Regions from separate parts of the Paenibacillus sp. FSL K6-1566 genome, predicted to be linked through region 1. Evidence: riboswitches for the same ligand, from Rfam matches in the RefSeq annotation. Region 1 holds a riboswitch; the other holds the start of a gene.
What was found. Region 1 has a riboswitch for cyclic di-GMP ahead of NST08_RS16780 (transglutaminase-like domain-containing protein). Riboswitches for the same ligand answer to the same signal wherever they lie in the genome.
Positions count from the first base shown of each region.

Region 1 (7,964 bases):
GCCGCAAGCAGAAATCCGAAGGCTTGACCCAAGAAGAATATACCGAACAGCAAAAGCTTCGCCAGGAATACTTGAAAGACATCCGGGGCCAGGTTCTCTCCACGATGTCTACCCTGAAGGTTGTAGACCCGAATGGTGACGATGTTACCCCTGAGAAATTGAGAATAACCCAGCAACAGAATCGGTCAAAGCTGAATTAAGCTTCATCTCATAAAGCAATGGTCCGTAATATGGATAATTGACCAGGACCCATTTATGATCCCGGAAGACAGACAATGTTGGTTGTCCGTTTTTCCGGGTTTTTATGTACTAGCGGAGGGGAGAAACGATGAACAAAACCGAGCGCCAGTTCGCCATCATGCTTGAATTGCAGCGGAGCAAGGTGCTGCGGGCGGAAGATTTGGCTGCCCATTTCGAGACAAGCGTGCGGACAATATATCGAGACATGCAAGCGATCAGCGAAGCAGGGGTTCCGATACTTGGGTCTCCAGGGCATGGGTATTCCCTAATGGAAGGGTACTTTTTGCCGCCGGTTGGTTTTACTGCGGAAGAGGCGGTGGCATTGCTCATGGGGACGGATATGATTGAGCAGCGGCTGGATGGCGACTACAAAGCAGCTGCGAGGGCAGCTCGAAGCAAGATTGAAGCGATACTTCCTGAACCCATTCGTGAGGCCTCAGCGGATGTCCGGGAAACGATGCAGTTTCTTCATCCCGGCGGACAGGGGGAGAACGAGCTTGGACAGGTTCGGGGTGCCATTTTGGAGCGGCGGAAGATAAGGATGCGTTACCTGAAAAAAATACCGGATTCGGATGGAAAACGGATGAGCGACCGGATCGTTGCTCCATATGGCCTTGTGCTCGTCCAAGGGAATTGGATCATGATCGCACGCTGCGAGCTGCGTCAGGAGATCCGTCATTTTCGATTATCGCGCATGAGGGATGTTACGGTCTTAGAGGAAAGGTTTAACCTTCCCCAAGGATTTAAGCTGAGTCAATATCGTCCGCCTGACGATCGTAACGTTCATGTGACGATTCAAGTAAATCCGGAAATTGCCGATAAAATCACCGAGACCGCGAGCTTCTATATCGAAGCTTCTGAGCAAATGGAACACGGTCTTCTGGTCCGCTTTCGAGTCAGACAGCCGGAAGAATTGCTCCCCTATATTCTCAGCTGGGGTGGGGACGTGGAGGTGCTGGAACCTGATTCCTTTCGTAACCGGATTCGAGAAGAAGCTGAAAAAATACGAAAACGCTACTGACACGCTGTTGTCAGGAGCGTTTTTTTATATTGGGTATATACCAGATGGAAGAGGAGATATCATGATGAGAAATACAGTAGAAGCTTTGCAGGCGTTTGAAACAACAGTAGCGGTGTATTTAAACGAGCTGGGACACCTGGAGCTGGAGGAGCTGCATATCAAGCCGAACGAAGAGGAATGGTCCATTGGGCAAATGTACATGCATTTGATTCAATCGGCTCAATATATGCATCTGCGCAATGTCGACCAATGTTTGGCCGGAAACGAAACGGCCGTCGAATCCCCTGGGGAAAAAACGGAGAGAGGCAAGGCGGTATTCGAGCTTGGAAGTTTTCCTCCTGTCAGGATACGAATTCCGGCGTCTCCGCAGTACACGCCGCAGCAGCCGACGAGCAAAGAGCAGTTAGTTGAAGGTCTTCAGGGCGTAGTGGAGCGGATGAAGCGAACGGAACCGGTTGTGCGTCAAGCAGACAGCAGCATCACGATTCCTCATCCCGGATTCGGAGCCTTAAACGCCAAAGAGTGGTTTCTGCTGGTAGAGATGCATTACAGGCACCACCTGCTGCAGCTCGATCGGTTAAAAAAGGAGCTGTCCCTCTAAGGACTCCCCTAATGGATTGATGATCAAGCGGAATTGACAAAAGAGCGTCTCAGTGGAGACGTTTTTTTGTTGTCGATCCTCGTCTATGAATCTCAAAATTTGCTTGATAGAATTAGAGATATTTGGTATGATGAACTCACATAAAGCTACTCACGATAAATGGCAAACTTGTCGAAAGGCAAGGACGCAAAGCTATAGGGCCTTCTTGATAAACCATCAATGGCAGCCAGCTACCGAACGAAGATGCTTTTTTTGTTTTTTATATGAGATTTTTATTCAATTAATTCTTTGAAAACTCTACTACGATAACGGCAAACTTGTCGAAAGATAAGGACGCAAAGCCACAGGGCCTTCTTGATGAACCGTCAATGGCAGCCTGGCTACCGAAGGGAGTTTACAGTATGCGCAACATGGTGTTGGCTATTGTAGGGTTTATTGCGTTATTCGTATTGGCTCCGGTTGTACATGCTTCCCAAACGGGAGATTGGCTGGATCTGGAGCAGCTTGATCGCGGAGTCATCGCCGTTCGCTATGACGTGAAAGCGGACGTGAAGACGAAGCTTATGATTGCAAAAGGGCAAAACAAGTATACATATACGCTTTTAGCGGACAAGCAGCAGGAGACCTTTCCGCTGCAAATGGGAAACGGTCGTTATACCATAACAGTGCTGGAGCAGGTCAACGGTACCAAGTATAAGATCGTTCAAGAAGCGGAAGTTAAGCTTCAACTGACCAATAGCAGCAAGGTATTTTTGAACTCGGTACAAAACATCGATTGGCGTTCAAGCGACAAGGCGGCTCAGCTTGCAAAGAAGCTAACTCGGTCCGCAGGCACCGACGAGGAAAAAGTAAAGTTGATCCACGAATATATCGTCGATACGATCCGGTACGACAAAGCACTCGCATCCAGTGAGCTGACGGACTATCTTCCCGATATTGACCGCACGCTGTCAGGGAAAAAAGGCATGTGTTATGATTACGCCTCTCTGTTCGCATCCATGCTGCGGAGCGTGGACATTCCGACTAAGCTTGTAATGGGGACAACGGATTATGTTGACGTTTACCACGCTTGGAATGAGGTTTACCTGAACGGGCGGTGGGTAACGATCGACACGACCGTTGATGCGGGATGGAAGAGCAAGGGTGCCGGTTTCAAAATGATTAAAGAGGCATCTCGCTATTCTGCAGCCAAGTATTATTAAAATAATTTTATAGCTAAAACCTTAAGCTTTGGACCATTGTCCAAGGCTTATTCGGGTTTTTATTCAGAAAATATTCAGAATCGGGCGTTACAATGCTAGAAGCTCAATTGGTTCTTAAGGAAAATACAGGCACCAATGTATCGTGCGCCAAATAAAAGTATGCGGAGGTGATGGACGAACAAATCTCTTATCGGCATATGATCCGAGAGATGGTTGGCTCGATTTGCGCACGCGAAAGCGACATCGGAACCAAATATATTGAGGGTAATGGAGAGGCTGAGGGAGAGATCATGAAGAAAAAAGTAAGTGGAATCGTATTGGCTCTGCTGCTTATGATCCAAACGTGGTTTGGAGGATCGGACTGGACGGTCAATGCATCGACTAATGTTCCAGAACCGGTAAGCGTGCAGGATTCAGTGTATGGAGTGACGGATGATGTTTATGGCCCGTCCGAATCAGAAATCAATAATGATAGCATTTTAACCAAAGTTGTGTTAACCGACATGGATGGCACCGTCATTGATGCCGTTTATAATCCGGACAGCAGCCTGGATATCGGTGCAGCCGTTAATCTAGGCTACGAATGGGAGCTGCCGAACGGTCACAACTACAAAAATGGAGACTCATTTACCTTCGAGCTGCCGCAGCAGTTTGAAATCTTCACGGAGATTGACTCACCGCTCGTTACCGGTCAAGGTGAAGTTGGCCGTTTTACGGTGGACCGAAACGGCAAGGTTGTGATGACCTTCAATGATTACGTGGAGAGCCATTCCAACATCAGCGGCAAGCTGGAAATTCGCACTGAATTCAAGAAGGAAGTTCTAAAAGGAAGCACCGAAATCATTATTGCTATTCCGATAAAGGGCGGGGTTCAGACCGTCATCGTGAACCTGAAGCCGCAAGGCGGAAAGCTGATCGAGAAGCAAGGGAAAGCGATTGGCAAAGATCGGATCGATTGGTCGGTTCAGATCAACAAATCGTTAAATAAAATCAAGCACGCAGTCATCACCGATGAAATGCCTGAAGGCTTGGAGCTCATCGCGGATTCCGTAGAGGTATACAACCTGCAGGTTAACGGTGACGGCTCAGCGGTTCTTGGCGATCAGCTGGATGCCGGCAAGTACACCGTCCAAACAGGCGGTGGCGGCAAACTGGAGCTTGCATTCTTGGACGAGACGATCAGCAAAGCCTACGAAATTCGCTTTTCGACGAAGCTTGTCGGCGAACAGTCCCGTTTTGAGAACACCGCTGTTCTAACTGGCGACGGGATGGAAAATGCCCAATCGACGGCTACAGTAACAGTAGATCGCGGCAGTTTCTTGGATAAGACATATAGCCAGGACAAGGACACAGGGATCATCACTTGGACGGTGAAATACAATTTCAACGAGAAGAAGATTCCGAGCGCTCAAGCCATCATTACAGACCAAGTTAGCGAGAACCATTCCTGGATTGCCGATTCGCTGAAGGTGTATAACGGGGATTCGAAGGATGCCAGCGCTTTGGTATCAGCGGATGAATACACCGCTGTAGCTAAAGGTAAGCACGGATTCGAGCTTCAATTCAAGAAGGATATCGATTCGCCTTATACGATTGTTTACCAGACGGAGCCGGTCGATCGCTTGAGCTCCGAGGGGAACGCAGTCAAGAACAAAGTCGTATCGGGTGAAGCGTCTAAGGAAGTAACGGCTCCGGGCTACGGAAGCCGTGCCCTGGTAAAAGGATCCTCGAACGTCAATTTTGACACAAAAGCCGCGAAGTGGATAATTACCGTCAATGGCGATAAAAAGCCGGACGGCACCAAATACATCATGGAGAATGTAGTCATCACGGATACGTTCCCGCAAGGCGGACTTGAATTCGTTCCGGATTCGGTAATCGTAAAAGCGGACGGTAAAGTCGTTCCAGCGAGCGAGTACACGGTGAAGTACAATGATTTACGCGAAGGCTTTATCATCGAGTTCTCCAAGATTGACACCACCTATACGATCGAATATGAAACGAAGTTTAACATCAACTGGCTGAAGGATCGCAAATGGGACTTTTTAAACAGAGCCTCGATGACATGGGTCGAGGAAGGCAAGGTGAAAGGCCCGATTGTGCGGGATGCAAGCTTCTCCGCTGATGGTTATACGAAAAATAACGGCGGTAAAGACGGCAGCTACAATCCGATCAGCAAAGAAATTACGTGGAACGTCAAGATGAACTATAATCTTGATTCGCTTCAGGAAGCGATCGTTACCGATGTGCTGCAGCAGGATCAGAAGCTTGTTCCGGGTTCGGTCAAGGTCTATGAAATGAAGCTGACTGGAGGACGGAATGGCGTTCAGAAGGGCTCGCTAGTTCCCGCTTCTCAATATGAAGTGACAGGACCATCAGAAACTAATGGCAACAAGCTGTCCATTCGCTTTGTCGGCCCGATCTCATCCGCATACTGGATTGAATTCAAAACATCGCTGGAAGGTACATTGATTGTCAACAAAATCGATAATACTGCGGAGCTGTCCGATGGCAGCGCGAAAAAGGCAACATGGAACGCCAGCGTAACGATTCCTCACGGCGGGGAATATGTGAAGAAGAGCGGCTCCCAGAACGGAAACAAAATCGACTGGGAAATTCGCATCAACGAAGGTCAGTCGCATATTTCCAACGCAAAAATTATCGATAATCCAAGTCCGAACCAGATCTTGATCGAGGATTCCTTCCGCTTGTATGCGACCAAGATCAATGCAAACGGAAAAGCGGAAAAAGCCCAAGAACTGACTAAAGGGAAGGATTATACCTTAACCATCCATAGGCTTGATGGTGATAAAGAGACATTCGAGTTGAAATTCACAAATGACATCTCTACGGCCTATATTTTGGAATATCAGTCGTTCATTATTGCTGAAGATAAAGAGGCAGTACAGAATAAGGTGGCTCTTGAAGGAGATCAGCTGAAGACGGAGATCCGGGAAACGACGGAAGAGGTTATTGTCCGTACTTCCTCCGGTTCAGGTTCGGGAGGCGGCGTAACGGGAAGCCTGGAAGTAACGAAGGTGGATCAGGACGAACAGACGAAGCCGCTGGCGGGAGCCAAGTTTGCGCTTTACGACAAAGCTGGCAAACGTGCGCCGATCGTAAAATCCTCGGATGATGAAGGCAAGATCCTGTTTACAAAGCTGCTGTACGACGAGTATATTTTGGAAGAGCTGGCCGCTCCTGAAGGATATAAGATCGAGCAAGCGAAGTGGGACGTAACGATTGACTCCAGCATCAAGAATCAAGATCATGTTAAGAAAATGATCGTTACAAACCGCAAGGAAGAGCCGGTTATACCTGGCGAGCCTACGGATCCAACAGATCCAACAGATCCGGAGAACCCAACGGATCCTGGCAATCCGACCGATCCAGGCTACCCGGGGAGCCCAACCGATCCGGGCAATCCGACGGACCCAGGAAATCCGGGGAACCCAACGGATCCAGGCAATCCGACAGATCCAGGTAACCCGGGGACCCCAACGAATCCTGGCAATCCGACAGACCCAGGTAATCCGGGCAATCCGACCGGTGAGGTAGAGGTGCCGGACGAGGACATTCCAAGAGGTGAACCAACAACGCCTCAAACGCCGGAGACACCTCCGACAGAGCCGGAAACGCCTACCGTCGATATTGACGAAGAGGATATTCCCCGAGGAGGCGTCGAGCCTGAGCCTCAAAAGCCGGAAGCACCAACTCCTTCTGAGAACGCTTCGACACCGCAGCCAACGGTTCCTATGCTTCCAAAAACGGGTGAATCGAGTCCTTATCCGTTCTATTTGGCGGGTCTCGGGCTGATCGCTTTCGGTGTATGGTTAGGTCGCAAACGGATGAACATGAAACAATAGCACGTTGTACTTCGGCTCTTCTTGTCCAGTAACCTGGGCAGGGAGAGCTTTATTTCTTGCAGCATCCCGTCATATGCTTAAGCACTGAACGGCAAAGTTCGAGAAGAAAATTTTATGATTTATTATTGACTGAACGATCTATAATTGATATGATGAAGCCATCAAAAGGAGGTGCTAATAAGACAATATAGTTGAAGCAATGGTATTTTTTTAATTAATATAGACCGAACGGTCTGGAAAGTCGTTTTCTTGAACCTTCATTCTTGACTGAATAATCCGATAACGATAGTATTATGGGAGTGAAGGAGGCAGACGAAAATTGGCAAGGAACAAAGAATTTGACACGACATTGGTCCTACATAAGGCTATGGAAGTATTCGGTCATTACGGTTATGAGGGCACGTCACTGCAGCTTTTGCTCGAAGGATTGGGTATAGCGAGACAAAGCTTGTATGACACCTACGGAACGAAGCGAGATCTCTTTATCAAAGCGGTTAAGTATTACCTGGACGAGAAATCGTCTGCCGTCATCGCCCATTTGGCTCAACCAGGCTCTGTCAAGGATACGATTGCCGAAATCTTTGCGATTATCGTCGATACATTGAAGGATGAGCAGCGCCGCAAGGAGTGCCTAATTCTGCATAGCGCAATTGATCAGGTACCTCATGATCCCGAGATTGCACAGATTTTCGAGCAAGATAAGATTCGTTTGGAGCAAGCGCTATACGAGGCATTAGCCCGTGGCCAAGAGCAGGGAGAGTTAGGATTGAATCAGGATCTTCGCTCGCTGGCACGATATTTATATCATTCGCGTTATGCACTGACGCAAGTAGCAAAATTAACGGACGACCCTCTCGTCATCGAACAAGTTGCTGCAGTTACTCTATCTGTACTTGATCATAAATGAAGCGTCCTTTTTCGCGCTTCATTTATTCATGCGAATAATAGAATGATCAGTCCGTAATGGCGATCATTTTGGATTATTCAAGTCTACAATCGCGCATATATTAGATCGATTGGTCTATAATATTGCG
Region 1 is NZ_JBBOSR010000001.1:3,816,025-3,823,988, reverse strand. It holds gene NST08_RS16795 (DUF896 domain-containing protein) at 1-200, shown strand, start outside; gene NST08_RS16790 (helix-turn-helix transcriptional regulator) at 329-1,261, shown strand; gene NST08_RS16785 (DinB family protein) at 1,326-1,862, shown strand; cyclic di-GMP riboswitch class I at 2,014-2,100, shown strand; cyclic di-GMP riboswitch class I at 2,163-2,250, shown strand; gene NST08_RS16780 (transglutaminase-like domain-containing protein) at 2,264-3,064, shown strand; gene NST08_RS16775 (collagen binding domain-containing protein) at 3,235-6,930, shown strand; gene NST08_RS16770 (TetR/AcrR family transcriptional regulator) at 7,250-7,837, shown strand.

Region 2 (7,964 bases), 2.5 Mb from region 1:
TGATGATGAACTTTGGCGCATTCATGAACGAGCTGGATTCCAAGGAGATATTTCCTTCCGTAACGCTGGATGACTTTATTGAGGAGAGTGTGCGGATTTTTGCTAGGGCGTTAACCCCCTAGTTTTTTTTCAAAGCATACGTCAGTAAGTACTGACAGACATGCTAATCTCGCTGTTTAAAATTTTCTACTCACAAGGAGGGTGAAGCTCTAATGGAGACTCGGAAGCTGATGCGTGTCCTCATGTTCACGCTGTGTCTGTCCGCTATGAGCGGATTGATGTTTAACTTTGTCCTGCCGGACATGCGAGAGGAATTCAGCTTGAGCACCGCTCAGGTTAGCTGGGTAACTTCCTCGTATTCCCTGCTGTACGGGATCGGCACGGTTCTGTACGGGAAGCTGACCGAACGCTACCAGCTCAAAAATTTGCTGTCATTCGGTCTGCTGCTGTTCGCGGCCGGCTCTCTGGTCGGCCTCGTCTCCCAGGCATTCTGGATGGTCCTGGCTGCAAGATGCCTTCAGGCGATCGGCGCGGCGGCGATACCGGCGGCGGCAACGCTTATACCGATTCGCTACTTCCCGCCGGAGCGAAGAGGAGCAGCCATGGCGACAGCCTTTATTGGATTGTCCATCGGCAGCGCGCTTGGGCCGGTGGTGTCCTCGCTAGTGGCCGGCTTTGCTCATTGGCGCTGGCTGTTCAGCATCCCTTTGCTGATTCTCATCACGCTTCCTTTTTACCGGAAATATCTGAAGGACGAAGACCCTCAGGTGCCAGGATCATTCGACCTGCTGGGAGGCGGCCTGCTGGCTGTCGCGATCACTTGTCTGCTGCTGGGAATAACGAACGGAATCTGGTGGCTTCCGCTAGCCGGACTGCTGGTAGCCGCGTTGTTCATTGTCCGGATTCATCGTGCATCCGTCCCGTTCGTGAGCCCGGTTTTGTTCCGGAATCGAGAGTATTCGGTTAGGCTTGTCATCATGTTTCTGTTCAGCGGCGCGGCCTTTGCGCTGCATTTTCTAAGCCCGTTGCTGCTGGCAGAGATTCATGCGCTGCCTCCAGGTTGGATCGGATTTGTCATGGTGCCGGCCGCCGCGGCCTCCGCTCTGCTCGGGAAGACAGGGGGGAAGCTGGCCGATGCCAAAGGGAACACGTATCTGTTTCTAACCGGCATGATTATGTTGGTCGCGTGCTTTGTACTCTTATCCACGTTCTCCGCCATTTCAGCCGTCGCGGTTGCGTTCTTCCTGATTCTAGGCAATGTCGGGCAGACGTTCGGGATGATTGCACTATCCAATTCCGTCTCCCTCAGCTTAGCGAAAGAGCAGGCCGGCATCGGAATGGGGCTGATGCAGATGCTGAATTTTATTTCGGCCGGGATCGCTTCCGGTGTGTACGGAACAATGCTGGATATCCGCTCCGGGGTATCGTGGAACCCCTTGTATGCCTATGCCAAGGGACAAATTTACAGCAATATTTATCTGGTGCTAGCCGGGCTGCTGCTCGCCATGCTGATTTTCTATTCCCTAAGGTTCGGGAAAACGGAGCACGGTCATATAAGAGCGGCGGGAAGCTGATATCGCAGCTTTGAGTCCATTCACTTTGATTACAAAATATAGGAGGAGATTCTAATGACAACCACTTTATTCATTAAAGCCAACAACCGCCAAGGGGCCGTCACAAGCAGATTATACGACGCATTTTTCAATAGCTACCGCGAGGCACATCCGAATGATGCGGTGGTTGAGGTCGACCTGTACCGGGAACGCATTCCCCTTCTGGACGACATTATGATTAGCGGGAATTTCAAGTCAGCCATGAGCATGGAGCTTTCGGAGGAAGAGCAGGCCGTTCGGGACATCGTCAACCGGCACTTGGAGCAATTTCTTGCCGCCGACAAATTGGTGTTTGCCTTCCCGCTCTGGAATCTGACGGTTCCTGCAGTGCTGCATGCCTACCTGGACTACATGCATCATCCGCGTAAAACGTTCAAATATACGGAGCAGGGCTTGGTCGGTCTGTTGGGTGACAAAAAAGCAGCACTGCTGAATGCTAGAGGCGGGATCTATGCGGAGGGCGATCCATCCGAGATGGCGGTCAGCTTCGTAAAAAATCATCTCAACGTGTTCGGGATTACCGACATTACTACGATTATCATTGAGGGGCATAATCAATTCCGGGATCGAAGCGAGGAAATCATTGAGGAAGGCCTTCGGCGGGCAGCCGAAGCGGCAAAGCTTTTTTAAATCATGGAGAAGCTGGTTATTTTGACATATTACACGCTCTGCTAGTTACTTTGTGACAAAAAATTACAAAATTCAGCAGGTAATTGTCGGGAATTTGAGTCATGAAGCCTATATTCAATGAAAAACAATGTAAGTTATAGTTTGATTAGGTCATTCATTCAGAACTATATGTTGTATCTTTCGACAATTGAATCGTTCGTACGATAATCGCAAACCCACTGAAAAGTGGCGACGCAAAGCTATAGGGGCTAATGGGGTTCTGCATAGAACCGCGATGCCAGCCAGTTGCCGAATACGACGGAAGCCTCCGTCACTTCTTGCTAGTTACTACCTATGTCTACAAGCTGACGGAGGCTATTTGTTGTTCACAAATTTTTATAGGGAGGCTCCTGCAGTAACTGCCTGTTCCTTAAAAGTTACGGTCAATTGCCTGAAAGGAGGTGAATGATGCGGAACATGATTTCCCGCAGCGCGGTATAACTACAGCAGTTCAACTCTCAGCGGATAACAAGGAATATTCATGCGGCAGCGTCTTTGACAGCAAACCAATCGAATCGTTTCGTACGATAATAGCAAACCCACTGAAAAGTGGCGACGCAAAGCTATAGGGGCTAATGCGAATCTGCTAAGATACGTGATGCCAGCCAGTTGCCGAATACGACGGAAGCCTCCGTCCTATTTTGCTATGGTAATCTTCATGGATGGAGGTTTTTTATTTTTCGCTAAGAGCTACCGAATCTTCACAGCGGCGATAAATAGGAGATCGATTTCATTATTAATCACTTATTCTTAACAAGGAAGAAGGGAAAATAATGGGCCAAAGAACATTGCTGAAAGTAAACGATCATTTTCCTAATATCCTCAGCATCTCTGAAATTAAAGAAAGGCTGATCGAGCGAAAAGAAATCCTGTATCTGTTGCAAGAGGAAACCAGGAATATGAACGATTTGCTGTCTATACCTTATTTATTTGTGATTGCGGACCCAGAGGGAACCGTTATCGATTATTGCGGGACGGAGCTGTTAAAAGGTTATTTTGAAAGAAATCATTTGAAAATCGGAACATCTTCTGCTATGAACAAGGCGGGAATCAATGCCATTGCGTTATCCATGGAAAATCAATCGGTCTCAGTCGTAATCGGCGCCGAGCACAGCAATAAATTGTTTGCAGAGCTGTCCTGCGTTTGCACGCCAATACGAATAAATCATGTTATTATAGGCTACCTCAGCCTCTGTTTTCATTACTTTCACGAGGTTACATTTGTACTGCCCCTCATTGAACATCTGGCCAAAAATATTGAAGAAAAAGTTACCCCAAAAGGATCCCATGCTACAAAAAGAGCTGACCTACTCACTCTTTGACCAATATGAATTAACAAACCGCGAGAAAGAAATCGCCTACGAATGGCTGGAAAATAAAAACGTGCCTGAAATTGCGGATATTTATGGAATCAGTCAAAGCACGGTCCGTACTTTCATCAAAAAGATATACGCCAAAACGAGAGTCAATCATAAAGGGGCATTCCTAAGAAAATTTACATGAAGATATAGGCAATACATAAGCACTAATTACCCAATTATGGGTATTTTATTTATTAAAGTAAAATTTTATAATTATAGGCAAGCCACTGATGACAGATAGTTAAAATTTAAACCTAATTCATAATTCGTACAATCTATCGCAAACCCGTCGAAAGGGTGGTGACGCGAAGCTGCAGAGGCTGTTGTGGACGCTCATATGCAACCACGATCCCTGCAATTGGCCGAATACGACGGAAACCTCTGATCCGCCATGCGACAACGATTGAATAGGGAACTGTTTATTTTAGATAACCCTGCTGACCTGACGCCGCTGCAGAAACTGAATCGGGTAGCCTTCAACATTTCATGAAGAGGAGCATGCTTTAACGGTTTGTTCGTTTAGGAATGAGCGATCAACTCTCTGTTTGAGAAGGTTTGCCGCAAAAACGTTGGCAGCTGTCATAAATCACTTGCTACGATGGGGGTGGGTGGATGTGATGGTTTCTATAGAGAACGAACTGAAGCATGTATCCGACGAGCTCGAATATCTCAGGAGGGAACTTGAGCGAATGGCCGGCAGTCTTGAATTCGTACATCAAGATGTTGTCGCACTTTCGCAGTCGTTCGATAAGCTGATTGTCCGTTACATGGAATTAAAAAGCCATGAGGAAGAGATCAATAGAAAGTGCGCAAAGTTAAATAAACCAAGCCATGAGTAATAAGTCCTCCATAAAAAATAGAACCCCGGATGTCGATTCTCGACCTTCTGGGGTTATTTGCTTAAAGATATGGTGCTTCCAGCTTTAAGGGAAGCCATTTCAAGTCAGGTGCTTGGATTCAATCATTTTTCTGTACGAGCGAACAGCTGCTCCAATTATCCATTGTAATGTACCCGCGCCTAACAAGCGCGAAAATCGTATTGGTTCGGCAATACCATTCCAAGTTGGGTACAGATGGCGAATCACCGCTTGCCTTCGTCAAGACACCATCATACGTCCAGTATCCGCCTTTCTTCCAGCGGACAAGTCTCCCATGCTTCTTGGCCTGTTCCAGCGCTTCTTGTTGTATTTCCGATAACGTCAATTCATCCTCACCACACAAATCCTGTAATATCTGTCTAGAAGACGGATGGAATATACCAATTAAATCATATAAATCTGAATATATTCTGAATAACCTGTGTTGAAAAACGGTCGATGGGCATTGTTAGGTGAACTGATGCATCGTCGAGTAAAAGGATCAGAATACCAGACATTATGTCTGGACATTTTCGGAACACTACTCTATAATCAAATAGTTACCTTGAGTAACCAATTGGATGGAGGTTTCCCCATGAGCACCCACCGACATTTTTTTCAGCAGTACTTCAGACTGTACCGCCCGTTCGTCAATGAACTGAACCGGCGGCTCGAGGTTTTTGGGCTGTATTATGCCCAGTGGTCGATCATGTATTATCTGGACGCGAACCAATCGATGACCTTGGTGGAATTGTCCAAAGTTTTGTATGTAGAGAAGCCCACGGTGACTAGAACGGTGAACGCATTGATCAAGCTGGGTTATGTGGAGCAGATCCCGGCATCGGACAAGCGGGAGAAGCGAATCCGTTTATCAAGTAAGGGCATCGATGTCGCGTTGCAGATTCGTCAATTATTCGATGACTACGAGATGGAGATTATGGAAGGTGTCTCCGCTGAGGAACAAGCCAGCGTCATCCGTGTCATGGAGACAGTCAGGGATAACATTATAAGAAAAGGTGATTAACTTGCAGCAAGAAAACTCCCAAGATCGTTTATGGAGCAAGGACTTTTTGATTGTGTTCGGCGTCAATTTCCTGCTCTTTCTTTGTTTTTATCTATTGGTTGTTATTATGCCCACTTATGCAGCTGAGGAATTCCATGCATCGACTGGAATGGCCGGCTTTGCTTCCAGTATCTTCGTGGTGGGGGCGCTGATCGGGCGGCTGATCGGAGGCAGCATTATCGAGAGGGTCGGACGAAGACCGCTGCTGTTGACCGGATTGGTCTCATTCAGCGTCTTAATCGGTTTGTATTTCATCATTAACAGCTTAGCGGTGCTGCTCATCGTCCGTTTCCTCCACGGCCTGGCCTTCGCGCTGGCCTCTACCGCGACCGGCACGATTGCCGCGAGCTTGATTCCAAACTCGAGAAGGGGTGAAGGGACAGGTTATTATGGTGTCAGCATCATCATTGCATCGGCAATCGGCCCTTTCATCGGACTTATGATTCTGGAGCATGCCTCCATGACAGGCAATTTTGTCCTTTGTGCAATCCTGGGCGTGCTCTCATTGGTATCCTCGTTATTCATGCGCATTCCGAAGCTGGTGCTCACCGCCGAACAGGCACGGGAGATGAAGGGCTTCCGGCTATCCAACTTCATTGAGCTCAAGGCGCTTCCGATTTCGATCATAAGCTTTGTGATGGGCTTTGGATATTCGAGCATTTTGTCGTACCTGAAGATCTTTGCGGGGGAAATCGGGCTGGTGGAAGCGGCAACCTACTTCTTCATCGTGTATGCGATCGTGGTGATTCTGTCCCGGCCGTTTACCGGACGCTGGTTTGACCACCGGGGAGCGAATGTTGTGATGTATCCGGCTATCGTATCCTTTGCGATCGGGATCCTGCTGCTCGGTCTGGCACATCATGGAATAACCCTTCTGCTGTCCGCGGTGTTCGTAGGCCTCGGATACGGCACGACACAGTCCAGCTCCCAGGCGCTCGCCATTAAACGCTCTCCGGCGCACCGGATCGGTCTTGCAACATCGACCTTTTACATTTTTGTGGACGTCGGCATCGGGTTCGGTCCGCTCCTTCTTGGCTTCCTTACGCCGCTGGCAGGGTTCCGGGGCATGTACATGACCATAGCGGTCCTGCTGGCGCTGTCGGTGATTCTGTATTATTTCCTCGTCGGGAAACGAGAAAGCCGAGAGAAGGCTGCCCGAACGGCTGCCTAACCAAGATTCGTATTCAGAGAAGCTTAGGTGACGGCTCCTTGGCCTTGGATTTGGCACGACAAGGTTCCAGTTCCAGACGCTCGCCATTAAACACTCTCTGGCCCACTTAGAGCCGTCTTAAGCCTGTAGATTAACCTCCGTAAGGAGCAGATCTGCAGGCTTTTTCTGTTGTACCCCATGTCCTATCCGGGATGCATAAGGAAAGTAAACAAGGGGGTTGTGGCTTAAGTGGTAGCTCTTCAGGAAAAAACGTTTATAGTCGTTTCATCCGATCACCGCACACATGACCTGTTATACAATGAATAATGATTGTCTGTGCGTCCATTTATTTTTTTCATGGAGGAGTGAGGCATTTATGGCGCATGCAAGTGACGTGTTAAGAAATCAGCTGCTCGCGGGTGCGAATGATCCGAGCTGGTATATTCCCTTCCAGCAGTCCACCCGGGATCTGACGGAGGACGAGGCGTTCTGGACGCCGGCGAACGACAGCCACAGCATTGCAGAGATCGTTCAGCATCTGCTCTATTGGAATGAAACGTGGCAGACCCGGTACAGGGAAGGACGTATGGATGCGGTGCCTGCAATTGAAGACAATGATCTCAGCTTTCTCCTTCCGGATCATGTGACGTTTGCCGAGCTAAGGGAACGACTGCTGGAGGTTTTACTGGGATGGCAGCCGCTGCTGTCCGAGTCTGCAGATACCCTGGAGAAGGATGTTAGCGGTTTTCCGGAGCCGGCCAAGTGGTGGGAGATCATCAGCAACGCTGCAACACATAATGCTTATCATATCGGCCAGATTGTTTACATCCGCAAGCTGCAGAAGAGCTGCAGGGCGCTGGATTGGTAATGTTAGAGGAGGGGTGTTCTCAGCACTGCACATGCGGATTGTACTTCCGATCCCTCTTATCCCCGGGTTTCCTCTAATCCCATTTCGTTTGCTGAAGTCAGGGGATAAAGGGGAACGCTCCGCTTCTAATGATTCTTAACTTGAAAAAATGAACCTTCAAGCGAAAATAAAGCCAGCTTCGGGCTCAACCGAAACTGGCTTTCTATATGATTTAGCTAACCTTCTTCATTCTATTAACTTGAACAAACCCAGACGCTCGAAGAACCCTCAAACTTGCTTGTATATTGTTCCCCTACTTAAAGCGCCTCTTTAATGACTCGCTTGTAGAACATCACGGACAGCAGGCCGAAGATGGAATACAGCGCCGTGTACAGCAGCATGAC
Region 2 is NZ_JBBOSR010000001.1:6,356,052-6,364,015, reverse strand. It holds gene NST08_RS28505 (TetR/AcrR family transcriptional regulator) at 1-122, shown strand, start outside; gene NST08_RS28500 (MFS transporter) at 213-1,574, shown strand; gene NST08_RS28495 (FMN-dependent NADH-azoreductase) at 1,629-2,243, shown strand; cyclic di-GMP riboswitch class I at 2,442-2,536, shown strand; cyclic di-GMP riboswitch class I at 2,805-2,899, shown strand; gene NST08_RS28490 (hypothetical protein) at 3,056-3,604, shown strand; gene NST08_RS29990 (helix-turn-helix transcriptional regulator) at 3,570-3,785, shown strand; gene NST08_RS28485 (aspartyl-phosphate phosphatase Spo0E family protein) at 4,261-4,482, shown strand; gene NST08_RS28480 (hypothetical protein) at 4,601-4,846, opposite strand; gene NST08_RS28475 (MarR family winged helix-turn-helix transcriptional regulator) at 5,096-5,524, shown strand; gene NST08_RS28470 (MFS transporter) at 5,517-6,734, shown strand; gene NST08_RS28465 (DinB family protein) at 7,090-7,581, shown strand; gene NST08_RS28460 (FtsX-like permease family protein) at 7,878-7,964, opposite strand, start outside.
Region 2: it holds a riboswitch for cyclic di-GMP, as region 1 does, so the genes downstream of both, NST08_RS28490 (hypothetical protein) here and NST08_RS16780 (transglutaminase-like domain-containing protein) in region 1, are expected to answer to the same signal.